DNA from 3 places in the Streptomyces sp. NPDC093089 genome. Region 3 is predicted to be linked to each of the others. Evidence: riboswitches for the same ligand, from Rfam matches in the RefSeq annotation. Region 3 holds a riboswitch; each other region holds the start of a gene.
The links. A riboswitch is a leader RNA that binds a small molecule or an ion and turns the genes downstream of it on or off. The one in region 3 is predicted to bind thiamine pyrophosphate.
Positions count from the first base shown of each region.

Region 1: linked by a shared signal. The riboswitch ahead of ACIQFX_RS28385 (thiamine ABC transporter substrate binding subunit) and the one ahead of thiO (glycine oxidase ThiO) in region 3 are both predicted to bind thiamine pyrophosphate.
Region 2: linked by a shared signal. The riboswitch ahead of thiC (phosphomethylpyrimidine synthase ThiC) and the one ahead of thiO (glycine oxidase ThiO) in region 3 are both predicted to bind thiamine pyrophosphate.

Region 1 is NZ_JBIVPA010000013.1:96,638-99,905, forward strand. Features, by position in the region: gene ACIQFX_RS28380 (ABC transporter permease) at 1-638, opposite strand, end outside; gene ACIQFX_RS28385 (thiamine ABC transporter substrate binding subunit) at 677-1,771, opposite strand; TPP riboswitch at 1,843-1,953, opposite strand; gene rlmN (23S rRNA (adenine(2503)-C(2))-methyltransferase RlmN) at 1,983-3,089, opposite strand; gene ACIQFX_RS28395 (MFS transporter) at 3,148-3,268, opposite strand, start outside.
Region 2 is NZ_JBIVPA010000001.1:517,274-520,541, forward strand. Features, by position in the region: gene ACIQFX_RS02475 (SsgA family sporulation/cell division regulator) at 1-192, shown strand, start outside; gene ACIQFX_RS02480 (YibE/F family protein) at 238-1,743, opposite strand; TPP riboswitch at 1,781-1,916, shown strand; gene thiC (phosphomethylpyrimidine synthase ThiC) at 1,910-3,268, shown strand, end outside.
Region 3 is NZ_JBIVPA010000005.1:177,423-180,690, forward strand. Features, by position in the region: gene ACIQFX_RS13530 (thiazole synthase) at 1-443, opposite strand, end outside; gene thiS (sulfur carrier protein ThiS) at 449-661, opposite strand; gene thiO (glycine oxidase ThiO) at 658-1,851, opposite strand; TPP riboswitch at 1,849-1,961, opposite strand; gene ACIQFX_RS13545 (NAD(P)/FAD-dependent oxidoreductase) at 2,095-3,258, shown strand.

The DNA of each region.
Region 1 (3,268 bases), on a different contig from region 3:
GCTTCCAGGGTGGAGTACGCGTCCCCGCCGAGGATCTGCACGACGCCGAACGAGGTGAAGGTGAAGAGGAACACCATCAGCGCGGCCGCCGACACCGCCGGTACCAGCGCGGGCAGCGTCACCGTCCGCCAGGCGGTCCAGCGCGAGGCGCCGAGGACCCGGGCGGCCTCCTCCTGGCGCGGGTCGAGCTGGGACCAGAGGCCGCCGACGGTCCGGACGACGACGGCGTAGTTGAAGAAGACGTGGGCGAGGAGGATCGCCCACACGCTGGTGTCGAGCCGCAGCCCCCACAGCTCGTCCGTGAGCCCGCCGCGTCCGACGACCGCCAGGAAGGCGGTGCCGACCAGCACGGTGGGCAGCACGAACGGCACCGTGACGACGGCCCGCAGCACGTTCTTGCCGGGGAAGTCGAAGCGGGCGAAGACGTACGCCCCCGGCAGGGCCACGAGCAGCGTCAGCGCCGTCGAGGCGAGGGCCTGCCACGCGGTGAAGCCGAGGACGTCGAGGATGTCGGGCCGGCTCAGCGTCTCGCCGATCCGTCCGAGGTCCCAGGTGCCGTCGGGGCGGAGCCCGCGCTCCACGATGGAGGCGACGGGCCAGGCGAAGAGGACGCCGAAGAACGCGAGCGGCAGGGCCATGAGCCCCAGCCGCGCCGCGCTCCCCTTGGCGTCGCGCCTCACTTCACGACGAGCGACGACCACTGCTGGATCCACGCGTCACGCTTCTCGGCGATCTTCTCGGGCGCCATGGTCTCGGGCTTCTCGACGACCACGCCGTGCTTCGTGAACAGCTCGGGCAGCGCCGCGTCCTTCGCCACCGGGTTCACGAACATCTGGAGCGGCATGTCCTCCTGGAACTTCTTGGAGATCAGGAAGTCGATCAGCGCCTTGCCGCCCTCGGGGTTCTTCGCCCCGTTCAGCAGTCCCGCGAACTCCGTCTGCCGGAAGCAGGTGCCGGTGGAGACGCCGGTGGGCGCCACCTTCGGCTGCGGCTCGCCGTACAGCACCTCGACGGGCGGGCTGGAGGCGTACGACACGACCAGCGGCCGGTCGCCCTTGGCCTGCTTGCCGCCGGCCGAGCCGGAGAACTCCTGGTTGTAGGCGAGCTCCCAGCTGTCGACGGTCTTCACCCCGTTGGCCTTGAGCTGCTTCCAGTAGTCCTGCCAGCCCTCGTCGCCGTACGCGGCGGCCGTGCCGAGGAGGAAGCCGAGGCCCGGGGAGGACCGCTCGGGGTTCTCGACGACGAGCAGGTCCTTGTACGCCGGCCTCGCCAGGTCGGCGAAGGTCACCGGCGGCGCCAGCTTCTTGTCGGCGAAGTACTTCTTGTCGTAGTTGACGCAGATGTCACCGGAGTCGATCGGGGTGACCCGGTGCTCCTTGTCCAGCTGGTACGCGGTCGGGACCCGGTCGAGCCCCTTCGCCTCGTACGGGACGAAGATCCCGTTGTCGAGGGCGCGGGACAGCAGGGTGTTGTCGACGCCGAAGAAGACGTCGCCCTGCGGGGAGCCCTTGGTGAGGATCTCCTTGTTGACGGCCTCGCCGGCGTCGCCGCTCTTGAGGACCTTGACCGTGAAGCCGGTCTGCTTCGTGAACTCGGCCAGCACCTCCTTGGAGGCGTTGAACGAGTCGTGGCTGACCAGCGTGACGGTCTTCGGCGCGGGCGCTCCGGTCTTGCCGGCCGCGTCCCTGACGTCCTCGGTGCCGCAGGCGGCCAGGCTGGTGACGCCGAGCGCCGCGACGAGCGCGGCGGCGGCTGCCTTCTTGATGCTCACTGGATTTCCTCCTGGGTGTGACCAGGAAGAGACGCGGCCCCGCCCACCCGGAGGTGGGCGGGGCGCAACAGCTCGAGTTACGACCGAACTCCCTACCCAGAATGACCTGGGCGAGGTTCAGAGGGTCTGCGGTCCTACGGTGACCGCACTCTCAGCGCTGTGGCGCTCCCCTGTCGGAATATGAAGATGTGTTCGAGCTCAGACTACAAGGTCAGCGCTCGGCCGCCGCCAGCTGTCCACAGGCACCGTCGATCTCCTGGCCCCGGGTGTCCCGCACGGTCACCGGCACGCCGTGGCGCGCGATGGCCTCCACGAACGCCTTCTCGTCCTCGGGACGCGAGGCCGTCCACTTCGAACCCGGCGTGGGGTTCAGCGGGATCAGGTTGACGTGCACCCGCTTGCCCTTGAGGAGCTTGCCGAGCAGGTCACCGCGCCAGGCCTGGTCGTTGATGTCCCGGATGAGCGCGTACTCGATGGAGATCCGGCGCCCGGACTTCTCCGCGTACTCCCAGGCCGCGTCGAGGACCTCGCGGACCTTCCAGCGCGTGTTCACGGGCACCAGGGTGTCGCGCAGCTCGTCGTCCGGCGCGTGCAGCGAGACCGCGAGCCGGCACTTGAAGCCCTCGTCGGCGAACCGCAGCATCGCGGGCACGAGACCCACGGTCGAGACCGTGATCCCGCGCTGCGACAGCCCCAGCCCGTCCGGCTCGGGGTCCGTCAGCCGCCGGATCGACCCCACCACCCGCTTGTAGTTCGCGAGCGGCTCCCCCATGCCCATGAAGACGATGTTGGACAGCCGCGCCGGTCCCCCGGGCACCTCTCCGTCCCGCAGGGCCCGCATCCCGTCCACGATCTGGTGCACGATCTCGGCCGTCGACAGGTTCCGGTCGAGCCCCGCCTGCCCCGTCGCGCAGAACGGGCAGTTCATCCCGCAGCCGGCCTGCGACGAGATGCACATGGTCACCCGGTCCGGGTACCGCATCAGCACCGACTCGACGAGCGTCCCGTCGTGCAGCCGCCACAGCGTCTTGCGGGTGGTGTCGTCGTCGCACGAGATGTGCCGCACCACCGACATCAGGTCGGGCAGCAGCTCCCCCGCCAGCTTCTCCCGCGAAGCGGCCGGAATGTCCGTCCACTCCTGCGGGTCGTGCGCGTACCGCGCGAAGTAGTGCGTGGACAGCTGCTTCGCGCGAAACGGCTTCTCACCGATCGCGGCGACAGCCTCCTTCCGCTCGGCAGGCGTGAGGTCGGCCAGGTGCCGCGGCGGCTTCTTGGCTCCGCGGGGGGCGACAAAAGTGAGTTCTCCGGGCTTGGGCATGGTGCTACCAGTGTCGCAGACGGGCGCGGGTGTCCCGGCGCGTGGCGGGTGGGGGTGGTCACGGGGTGGGGCGGCCGGGTGGGGTGCGGGGGATGCGGGAGGTGAAGAAGAGGGCGAGGACGGAGGCGGCGGCGAGGATGGCGAGGGCGGCGCGGACGCCGTCGAGGCGGGCCTCGGCG
Region 2 (3,268 bases), on a different contig from region 3:
GTCTCCATCCGACTCCAGGTCGGCGGCGACCGCGCCCTGTTCCGGGCCAGCGCACCGCCGCTGGTCGCGTTCCTCGACCGCACCGACAAGCTCGTGCCGCTCGGCCAGGAATGCACCCTCGGCGACTTCGAGGACAACCTGGAGGCCGCGCTCGGCCGCATCCTGGCCGAGGAGAACGCCGGACCCGCCTAGAGGGGCCTGCCGATCAGGCTCGGACAGGCCCCGGCGGGTCCTGCCTCACTTGGCGCGACGGCGTCGTCCGCCCCGTACCGCCGTGGCCTTCCGGCCACCGGTGACCGGAAGGCCGTCGGCGTCCGTGCGGTCGGCCGAGACCACGAGAGCCGCCAGGGCCGTGGTGACCGGAACGGCGGCGACCAGACCGATCGACCCGACCAGTGTCCGGACGATCTCCTCGGCGACCAGCTCGCTGTTGGCCACCGTCCCCATGCTGCTCTGCGCGATGGAGAAGAGCAGCAGCAGCGGGAGGGCGGCACCCGCGTAGGCCAGCACCAGGGTGTTCACGACCGAGGCGATGTGGTCGCGGCCGATCCGGATGCCGGCCCGGTACAGCGCGCGCGGCCCCATGCCCGGATCGGCCTGGTGCAGCTCCCAGACCGACGAGGTCTGGGTCACCGTCACGTCGTCGAGCACGCCGAGCGAACCGATGATGACCCCGGCGAGCAGCAGGCCGGACATGTCGATCTCCGGGTACAGGCCGTGGATCAGACCGGTGCTGTCGTCGGTGTTGCCGCTCAGCGAGGCCCAGTCGATGAAGACCGATCCGAGCAGACCGATCAGCAGCAGTGAGATCAGCGTGCCGAGCACCGCGACCGAGGTGCGGGCCGACAGGCCGTGGCACGTGTAGAGCGCGATCAGCATGATCGCGCTCGACCCGACCACCGCCACGACCAGCGGATTCGATCCCTGCAGGATCGCCGGCAGGATGAAGAACGTCAGGACCAGGAAACTCATGGCGAGCGCGACGAGCGCCATCACGCCCTTCATCCGGCCGACGATCACGACCGCGAGCGCGAAGATGCCGGCGAGCACCGCCAGCGGCACCTTCCGGTTCACGTCCGTCACCGAGTACTGCAGGTCGCGCGGGGCGTCGGGGGCGTAGGCCACCACCACGCCCTGTCCCTCGTGCAGTTGACGCGGGGCGTCGGGCTGCACGATCTCGGTGAACGTGCGCCCCTTCTCCGGGCCGCTGGTGACCTCGATCGTCGCCTTCTCGCACTCCCCCTGCTGCGCGGCGACCGCCTCGCGGCCCTCCGGGGTGGAGGTGTCCCCGGTCGGCGGGACCTGGGCGGCGTTCACGCTCTTGCAGTCGACCTGCTCGACGGAGACGACCTCACCCTGCTCGGTCTGCCGGTCGAAACCGACGCCGGTGCGCTCGTGCGCCGGAGTCCCGCCGGGCCACAGCACCACGAGCCCGACGACGACGGCGGTGGCGAAGGGGATCAGGACGGCGGCGATGACCTTGCGCAGATGCCGCGAGACGGGGGCTGCGGGGCCGTGGCCGTGGCTGTGCCCGTGGGAGTGCCCGGAGCCGTGTCCGTGGGAGCGTCCGTGCCCGTGGGCCGGACCGTGGCCGTGCTCGTGGGGAGGGCCGGGGTCGTGCCCCGGGCCGTGGCCGGGATCGTGCGCGGGGTCGTGGCCGGGATTGTGCGCGGGGTCGTGCGACTCGGGGGTCTGATGGGGGGAAGTCACCGGCCGATCATCGCAAGAACGACGGGGGCCCACTGTTCAGCACGCCAGGGTGACGCTAGCGTGGTGGCACCTTTGCACACGCGGGAGCTCGGAGCACCGGGCTGAGAGGGCGCTGATCACCGTACTCACGTACGGGAAGAGGCTGCGCCGACCGCCGAACCTGTTACCGGGTAATGCCGGCGTAGGGAGATCAGGTCTCATGACCATTCAGGACGCACGCACGCCTGCCTCCGAGCAGAACCTGTCCGAAGGACAGGAGCGCACGCCGGGCTGGCACAAGGGGTACCTCCAGGGTTCGCGCCCCGACCTCCGGGTGCCGGTCCGTCAGGTGCACCTCACCAACGGCAAGGACGTGACGCTGTACGACACGTCCGGCCCGTACACCGACCCCACCATCGACACCGACGTCCGTCGCGGCCTCGCGCCGCTGCGCGAGAACTGGATCATCTCGCGCGGTGACACCGAGGAGTACGCGGGCCGCCCGGCCCGTCCCGAGGACGACGGCATCAAGCACACCTCGCCGCGCGGCGGCGGGCTGAAGAACCTCGACGCCGTCTTCCCGGGCCGGCCGCGCCTGCCGCGCCGGGGCCGCGACGGCCAGGCGGTGACGCAGCTGGCGTACGCCCGCCGGGGGGAGATCACCCCGGAGATGGAGTACGTCGCGATCCGCGAGAACGTCTCCCCCGAGGTCGTGCGGGAGGAGATCGCCGCGGGCCGGGCCGTGCTCCCGGCGAACGTGAACCACCCGGAGATCGAGCCGATGATCATCGGCAAGAAGTTCCTGGTGAAGGTCAACGCCAACATCGGCAACTCCGCCGTCACCTCGTCCATCGAGGAGGAGGTGGAGAAGATGACCTGGGCGACCAAGTGGGGCGCCGACACGGTCATGGACCTGTCGACCGGCCGCAACATCCACACCACCCGCGAGTGGGTGCTGCGCAACTCCCCCGTCCCGATCGGCACCGTGCCGCTCTACCAGGCCCTGGAGAAGGTCGACGGCAGGGCCGAGGACCTGACCTGGGAGATCTACAAGGACACGGTCATCGAGCAGGCCGAGCAGGGCGTCGACTACATGACGGTGCACGCCGGCGTGCTCCTGCCGTACGTGCCCCTCACCGCGCGCCGCAAGACCGGCATCGTCTCGCGCGGCGGCTCGATCATGGCCGCCTGGTGTCTCGCGCACCACAAGGAGAACTTCCTCTACACGAACTTCGAGGAGCTCTGCGAGATCCTGGCGGCGTACGACGTCACCTACTCGCTCGGCGACGGCCTGCGCCCCGGCTCGATCGCGGACGCCAACGACGAGGCGCAGTTCGCCGAGCTGCGCACGCTCGGCGAGCTGAACACGATCGCCAAGCGGCACAACGTGCAGACGATGATCGAGGGCCCCGGGCACGTCCCGATGCACAAGATCAAGGAGAACATCGACCTCCAGCAGGAGATCTGCGAGGAGGCGCCGTTCTACACGCTCGGCCCGCTCACCACGGACGTCGCGCCCGCGTACGACCACATCACCTCGGGCATCGGCGCGGCCATGATCGCCTGGTGGGGCACGGCG
Region 3 (3,268 bases):
CAGCCCACGTCCTCCAGCTTCCGGGCGAGGACGGGGTCGTCGTTGGTGTAGGGCAGGACGGTGAAGCCGTCGTCGACGAGGGTCTCCGCCGCGTCGAGGAGCTCGACCGCGTCCGGCAGGAGGGTCCGCTCGTCGGCGACGACCTCCAGCTTGATCCAGTCGGTGCCGAGCGCCTCCCGGGCGAGCCGGGCCGTCAGGACCGCCTCGCCGGCCGTGAAGCAGCCCGCCGTGTTGGGCAGGACCCGGATGCCGAGCCGTTCGAGCACGGAGAGGACCGAGCCCTGGACGGTCGGGTCGAGGCGCCGCATGGCGACCGTCGTGAGCTCCGTACCGCTGGCGACCAGGGAGCGTTCCAGGACGTCGAGGCTGGGCGCGCCGCCGGTGCCCATGATGAGGCGGGAGGAGAACTCCGTGCCGCCGAGCAGGAAGGTGTCGTCGGACATCGCGTTCAGCCTCCCTGCACCGCGGTGATGACTTCGATCCGGTCGCCGTCGCCGAGCAGGGTCGCGGCCCATTCGCCGCGCGGCACGACCGTCTCGTTGAGGGCGGCGGCGACCCCGGAGCGGGCCGTGGTCAGGGTGGCCACGAGGGTGTCCAGGGAGACGGGGCCGGAGAGCTCGCGGGGTTCTCCGTTCACGGATACGGACAGGGACAGGCTCATACGGACTGCTCCAGACGTACGGGGGAGAATCGGCGGGGTGTGAAGGGGCGCGCCTCGTCGGGGAGGACGCCGGTGGTGAGTGCCTCGGCCATGACGTCGCCGGTGACGGGAGTGAGCAGCACCCCGTTGCGGTAGTGGCCGGTGGCCAGGTGCAGGCCGGGCAGGGTGGTGGGGCCGAGCATCGGCGCGTTGTCCGGAGAGGCGGGGCGCAGGCCGGCCAGGGTCTCGGTGAGCGGCAGTTCGGTGATCCCGGGGACGAGCTCGTGGGCGTCGCGCAGCAGTTCGTACACTCCGCCGGCCGTGACCGTGGTGTCCCAGCCGAGCTCCTCGCTGGTGGCGCCGACGACCAGTTCGCCGTTCTCGCGGGGCACCAGGTAGACGTGGCTGCCGCGGACGACGGCCCGGACGGTCCGGGAGAGGAAGGGGGCGTACGCGGCGGGCACGCGCAGCCGCAGCACCTGGCCCTTGACCGGGCGCACGGGCGGCAGCACCTCGTCCGGCACGCCGGCGAGCCGCCCGCTCAGGCTGCCCGCGGCGAGGACGACCTGGTCGGCGGTCAGTTCGCCGCCGCCGGCGAGCACGGCGCCGCGGGCCCGGTCCCGTACCACCGTCAGCCGTTCGGCGAGGGCGCGGTGGAAGACCACCCCGGCCCGCTCGCAGGCGACGAGGAGCGCGGCGGCGAGCCGGCGGGGGTCGACCTGGTGGTCGCCGTCCACCCGCAGACCGCCGCGCACCCCGGGGGCGAGCATCGGTTCGAGGCGGCGGCACTCGCGCCCGCTGAGCCACTCGGAGCTGAGCCCGCAGCGGGTCTGGAGGGCGTGCAGTTCGCGCAGGTGGGCCCGGTCGTCGGCGTCGAGGGCGACGGCGAGGGTGCCGCAGGAGCGGTGGCCGACGTCGTGGCCGGTGCACTCCTCCAGTTCGGCGACGAACGCGGGATAGCGCGCGGCGGAGGCGAGGTTGAGACCGAGCAGGGTCTCCTCGCCGTAGTGGAGTTCGGTGACGGCGGCGAGCATGCCGGCCGCGACCCGTGCGGCGCCGCCGCCCGGGTCCGGGTCGACGACGGCGGTGCGCAGTCCGCGCTGCGCGGCCCGCCAGGCCGTGACCAGGCCGATGATGCCGCCCCCGATCACGAGGACGTCGGATCCGGAATCGGATGCGCCGTCGTCGCTGAGGACATCGGAAGAACGCATGGGCGTCCAGCCCCTCCCTTCGCCGGCATGACCCGGATCAGGTTCGTACGGTCGGAGGCCGGTCCAGCCTCCCTCTCAGCCCGGTCGTCCGGGCTCCCGCGAGTGCTTTACGCCCGCCACACTAGCTTCCGCGGTGGAGGCGTCACAGACCCCACCCTTCCTGATGATCCGTCAGATACGTAAGGTGGTCGGGTGAGCGAGCAGAAGCAGGCCCAGCAGCGCGTGGTGATCGTGGGTGCGGGGATGGCGGGCGTCCAGACCGCCGTCGCCCTGCGGGAGCAGGGCTTCACCGGCCCCGTGACCCTCATCGGGGCCGAACCCCACCAGCCCTACGACCGGCCCCCGCTGTCCAAGGCCATCCTCCTCGGAAAGGCCGAGGACTCCGCCTTCGACATCGACTTCGAGGACCTCGGGATCGAACTCCGCCTCGGCCTCGACGTCACCGGCCTGCGCGCCGCCGACCACGAGATCGACACCGAGGCGGGACCCGTCGGATACGACACCCTGGTCCTCGCCACCGGCGCGCACCCGATCACCCTGCCCGGCGCCGAGGGCGTCCCCGGCGTCCATCTGCTGCGCACCCTCGACGACGCCGTGCGCCTCGGCCCCGTCCTGGAACGGCGGCACGCCGTCGTGGTCGTCGGCGCCGGGTGGATCGGCGCCGAGTTCGCCACCGCCGCGCGCGAGGCCGGCTGCGCCGTCACCGTCGTCGAGGCCGCCGACCTCCCCCTCACCGGCGCCCTCCCCGCCGAGGTCGCCGCCCCGATGGCCCAGTGGTACGCGGGCAGCGGCGCCGAACTCCTCACCCACGCGCGCGTGGACACCGTCGAACCAGGCCGGGTCGTCCTCGCCGACGGCCGCGCCCTGCCCGCCGACGCCGTCGTCGTCGGCATCGGCGCCCGCCCCGCCACCGGCTGGCTCGCCGGCTCCGGCGTCGCCCTCGACCCGAGCGGCGCCGTCACCGCCGACGACCGGCTGCGCACCTCCCTGCCCGACGTGTACGCCGTCGGCGACTGCGCCTCCTTCCCCTCCGCCCGCTACGGCGAGCGGCTCCTCGTCCACCACTGGGACAACGCGCTCCAGGGCCCCCGCACGGTCGCCGCCGCGATCACCGGAGCCGACTCCGGGCCGTACGACCCCGTGCCGTACTTCTGGTCCGAGCAGTTCGGCCGCTTCGTCCAGTACGCGGGACACCACACGGGCGCCGACGAACTGCTGTGGCGCGGCGACCCGGCCGACGAGGCCTGGTCCGTGCTCTGGCTGCGGGACGGCGTTCCGGTCGCCCTCCTCGCCGTCGGCCGCCCCCGCGACCTGGCCCAGGGCCGCAAGCTCATCGAGAGCGCCACCCCGGTCGATCCCGCGCGCGCGTCCGACCCGTCCGTCCCCCTGAAGGCGGCGGTCGGGTAGGGCCCGACTA